2 regions of the Pseudalkalibacillus nanhaiensis genome follow, and region 1 is predicted to be linked to the other one. Evidence: riboswitches for the same ligand, from Rfam matches in the RefSeq annotation. Region 1 holds a riboswitch; the other holds the start of a gene.

Region 1 (2,463 bases):
CCTTTGTAGAAATCCATGATGATCGAGCCGATTGCTGACCCGACCGCGGCAAGACTGACAACAGTAACGTCAAACCGCTTATAACGGAACGCCATGAACACGAGCTCAGCAAAAAGCCCTTGAATGACACCGAAGAGGAGAACCTCCAGCCCCCATTCCGAACCGACGAGGAATTCACCTGAGGCAGCTGCTACTTCTGCAAGAAAGGCGACACCAGGCTTTCGGATAATTAAGAATGCAACGGTTGCTGCCATGAACCACATGCCGTAGATAAGCTGGTCGAGGTGCAGTCCGAACGGTTTGACGAAATAGTAGAGCGGTCCCCAGAGCTTGTAGATGATACCGAAACCGATGGCAATGACGATTGTTACTAGAATATCAGTCAGCTTTAATCCTTTGTTCATGTTCATTCTCCTTTTCCTAGTGGAACTCGTTTTTTGATATCAATCGGCCATTGTTCGAGCGTATAAGCCATCTCCCAAAAATCATATTCATACTGGCTGCTGATGAGGAAATGCTCCTTCATCCGGTCCCGGTCTTCAGCAGTGACCGTTTCAGCGAGCTCATCGAGTCGGTCGATCTGTTCTTTGACGAGCGTTTCAAACCAATCACCGCCATACGCTTCAATCCATTCTTGATAGATTGGCTCATCCGGTTGAGAGCCCTTCAGCTGCTGACCAATTTCATAGTACAACCAATAACATGGTAAAATCGCTGCGATGATGTCACCGAGATGTCCGTTATAAGCTGCGCGATACATGTGGGACGTGTACGCGTATGCGGTTGGTGCAGGTTTGAAATTTCGGCGCTCCTCTTCTGTGATGCCGAGTTGTTTTGAAAAGTTCTCATGAAGGGAGAGCTCTGCTTCGTACGTCCCTTGCGCATGGGCTGCCATGCTTGCGGTCGTCGCCATGTCGTGGGATTTCGCTGCACCCAGCGCCTGCACTTTTGCAAAATGAGACAGGTAGTATGCGTCTTGCAGAACGTAATAGCGGAAATTCTCAAGCGGTAATGAGCCGTCTGCAATGCCTGTTACGAATGGATGATTGAAGCTTGCCTCCCAGATCGGGTCCGCCGCTTCCCTTACGTGCTTAGAAAAAGTCATCGTGTCAATCCTCTCCTTTTCCAGACGACCCACTATTACCGGAGCAAAATCGCTCCCAGTAAATAAAAAAACCACTTTCCATTGAGGAAAGTGGTCGTATGCATCGGCACATAGTCGGTTTATGTAACTTCCAACCACCACTTCCCTACGCTGGTATCAACCAGATCAGGTTCCAAGGGTCTTAAAGCTACACTTTAATCTCAGCCTTTGAGAAGGCACCCCTAGTGGATCGTCTATTGAATTTTTTTATGATTTCGATGTTATCGTAACACGTTTATTCTGAATGTCAAACAGAAAGTGGAGCAGGACCAATTTTTCGCGGAAAAAATTCATGTAATCCTAGAAAAGCCGCTCATAATTTTGGAAACCTCGTAGCCATTTCCGGAAAGTTGCCCTCTTTTCTTGGAATTCGGGTCTTAATTACTACGGAAATAACGAAGAGAAAATGTTAAAACATTTTCTACCGATTTTGTACTTGAAAGAGAATTCGCGCGAGCTTGTGGAATTTTTGCAACAGCTGGTGGAAATTTTGCTCCGACTTGGGGAATTTCCGCTCCTACTTGGGGAATTCAATCCTTTTTTACTAAAAAAAAGACCCGCCTCTCGAGCAGATCTTATCATTTCACTAATGAATTTTTGAATGCGTAAATGACGGCCTGGGTCCGGTCCTGGACCTCGAGCTTTTCGAGAATGTTACTCACGTGGGTTTTTACGGTTTTCAAAGCGATGACGAGCTCGTCAGCAATTTCTTGATTCGTCTTTCCTTCCGTCATGAGCATGAGGATTTCGCGCTCACGGTTCGTCAGCTCCTCATGTGGAGGCCGCGCATTGCCGCGTCGCATCTTCGTCATCATTTTTCCCGTGACCTCGGGCTCCAGCACCATTTCTCCATTAAAAGTAGCGCGCACAGCATCGGCGATTTCGCTCGCCTTCGACGTTTTCAACATATAGCTTGTCGCACCGCTCTCAAGGGCTGGGTACACCTTCTCATCATCAAGGAAACTCGTCACGATGATGATCTTCGCTTCCGGCCATGCTTCAATAATGCGTTTCGTCGCCTCGATCCCGTCCATCTCTTTCATTACGAGATCCATCAGAATGACATCCGGCCGCAGCTCCAATACGAGGTCGACCGCATCTGCCCCGTCGCTAGCTTCACCCACTACTTCAATATCCGGCTGATTGGACAAATAGGAAGACACCCCAATCCGCACCATTTCATGATCATCCGCAAACACAACTCTAATCATCATTCTCCTCCTCCCGAATGACAGGTATCCGCACCTCAAGACGTGTGCCTTTGCCCGGTACACTGACGATTTTTAACGTTCCGCCAAGCTCCAAAGCCCGCTCGTGCA
Region 2 (2,463 bases), 1.1 Mb from region 1:
AAAAGCACCCGTTTGGTGCTTTTCTGTTACCCTTTCTTAAAGGACCCCAAGATCGCTCTAACGAATCCTCCTAAAAACTTCGGCAGCTTGATGGTATAAAATTTCATGATTCCGCCTCCTCCAACGTTAGTTTCCGCCTGTAAACTTCTCGGAAAAATAACATTCTATTTAAGTATATTCGTCTACTCAAAAATAGTACCCGGAGTTTTGTGAAATTCCCTCAGTCGTTGCTTCTTACCACCATAATTATGCCGCCGCTGAACGAATAAGTACCTTTTTTTGTTACAAGCTCATTTGAGATACACAATGTGGACCCCCATTTCATATCCGCTTCTTCGAGGGAATATTTGAATCCAGAAAGTGTAATACCCGTGACGTGTTCAGAAAATGGGAGGAATGAAACATAAGGAAAATGATCATCCCTCCAGATGGAATAGGATCCTGGCATTTTTAGAAAGATCCGGTTGTTCCGATCGATCACTTCCATATGGACTCCGTTGTCAAAACCTTTCGTCAACAGTTGAATATTCACGATTCCGTGGTCAAGCCTTCCTCCTGTAGCACCGTAGAGGTATACGGATCTGGGTTTCTGCTCAAGGGCCCAATCAATAGCGAGTTCAAGATCGGTTTTATCCTTTTCTTTTTCAAACGTATGCAAATGAATTCCTGCGTGCTCGATCCTTTCAAGCTCCTTCTCCGAAATGGAATCAAAATCTCCGAAACCAGCATCAGGCGTAATACCACGATCAAGAAGATAGATCACCCCTGCATCGACTCCAACGAACCTTACGCTTCCATCATCTAAGAAGTGATCCGGCACTAACGTTTCCGGACCACCTGATACAATCAGCACTTTCATCTCAACGTTCACCATGGATGAGCTTCGGAGCTGCCTGCGTCAATAGTATGAGTAAAACAACAGTCAAGATGAATGTAGGTCCAATGTAAGAAATGTTATACACAAATGAATAAGTGAATATGTCAGAACCTTCTGGTGCAGCATCCTTGAAAAACGCCACTCCAGAGATGACATGACTCGTCAGTCGCAGAAGGCTTCCAATGAACGTACCGATCAGAATGAAAGCAATTCTCTTTGTGAAGGAATCATTCCAATGTGGGCGTGTCAAACCTGCTAAGCCGACGACCATGAACGCGATAGGATAATCAAGCAGAACTTGTAGGAAATAGTAGATATAAGGATTGATCAATAATTGCAGCAAACCAATCATCAAACCTGTCAGTACCCCTGCGAACAAACCTCTTCGATATGCCATGATAAAGATCGGGACCATCTCCAAGGATACAGATCCTCCAAAGGCCCAAGGACCGCTGAATTTGATAAAGCCTAAAATTATACCGAGTGCAGACATGATTGCAACCTCTGCAATCATCAAGTTACGGTTTCTCATGTAAATCCTCCCCTTCATTGCGCGAATACGCTGTACAATAACTTTTTCTCTGGATTTTTTAACCTTATTCGTTAAAAGATATGAGTCTTCACACACAAAAAAGCAACTGCACCGAGGTACAGTTGCTTTCTATCTATGATTCCATCCAAAGACAATGCAAGTCAACTTCCCTCCGCAGGTATCATCCTGTTCAGGTCATCAGGGTCTGAAGCACTTACTTCACTCTCAATCTCTGATTTTGGAGATTCCCCTAGTTGTATCATTCTTATTCATTTGTTGTCCTTCATTATACACCACGGATGGCTTCGATTGCATCCTTCCTGTTCTTCTGTTTGTAAATTGCAGAACCGGCGACAAGAACATTAGCACCATATTCTCTGCACAGCTTTGCCGTTTCAGGATTTACACCGCCATCAACCTCAATATCCATGTCTAAGCCTTTTTCATTACATAGGTCAGCGACGTGCTTTATTTTAGGAAGCACGTTTGAAATAAAGGATTGACCACCGAAACCAGGGTTGACCGTCATAAGTAAAACAAGGTCCAGATCCTCGATGACATGTTCGATCATGTTAACCGGGGTATGTGGATTTAATACAACTCCTGCTTTTACGCCATGCTCTTTGATTAAATGGATCGTCCGATGTAAATGGGGACATGCCTCTGCATGGACGGAAATGATATCAGCCCCTGCTTTCGCAAATTGAGGAATATAGCGGTCCGGATTTTCAATCATCAAATGGACATCTAATGGCAGCTCAGTAACGGGTCTGATGGCTTCTACGATAAGCGGACCGATTGTAATGTTTGGCACAAAATGGCCGTCCATGACATCGACATGGATATAATCAGCGCCGCCCTGTTCTACATCTTTAATTTCCTCACCTAAGCGGGAAAAGTCCGCAGATAGGATGGAAGGTGCTATCTTCGTCATGTCTAATACCTCCGTTGTTTTTTATCTTTCAGTTCTTGAAGGAATTGCTCATAATGATCGTATCTGAATTGTGCAATCTCGCCCGCATCAAGCGCAGCTTTCACGGCACACTTCGGCTCA

Evidence for each region. A riboswitch is a leader RNA that binds a small molecule or an ion and turns the genes downstream of it on or off. The one in region 1 is predicted to bind thiamine pyrophosphate.
Region 2: another riboswitch for thiamine pyrophosphate. It lies ahead of thiT (energy-coupled thiamine transporter ThiT); the one in region 1 lies ahead of tenA (thiaminase II).

Annotation. Positions count from the first base shown of each region.
Region 1 is NZ_CP143541.1:461,642-464,104, reverse strand. Features, by position in the region: gene V1497_RS02465 (ECF transporter S component) at 1-404, opposite strand, end outside; gene tenA (thiaminase II) at 407-1,105, opposite strand; TPP riboswitch at 1,231-1,338, opposite strand; gene V1497_RS02455 (response regulator transcription factor) at 1,723-2,355, opposite strand; gene V1497_RS02450 (sensor histidine kinase) at 2,348-2,463, opposite strand, start outside.
Region 2 is NZ_CP143541.1:1,556,266-1,558,728, reverse strand. Features, by position in the region: gene spoVM (stage V sporulation protein SpoVM) at 27-107, opposite strand; gene V1497_RS08045 (thiamine diphosphokinase) at 221-859, opposite strand; gene thiT (energy-coupled thiamine transporter ThiT) at 861-1,409, opposite strand; TPP riboswitch at 1,560-1,671, opposite strand; gene rpe (ribulose-phosphate 3-epimerase) at 1,696-2,343, opposite strand; gene rsgA (ribosome small subunit-dependent GTPase A) at 2,346-2,463, opposite strand, start outside.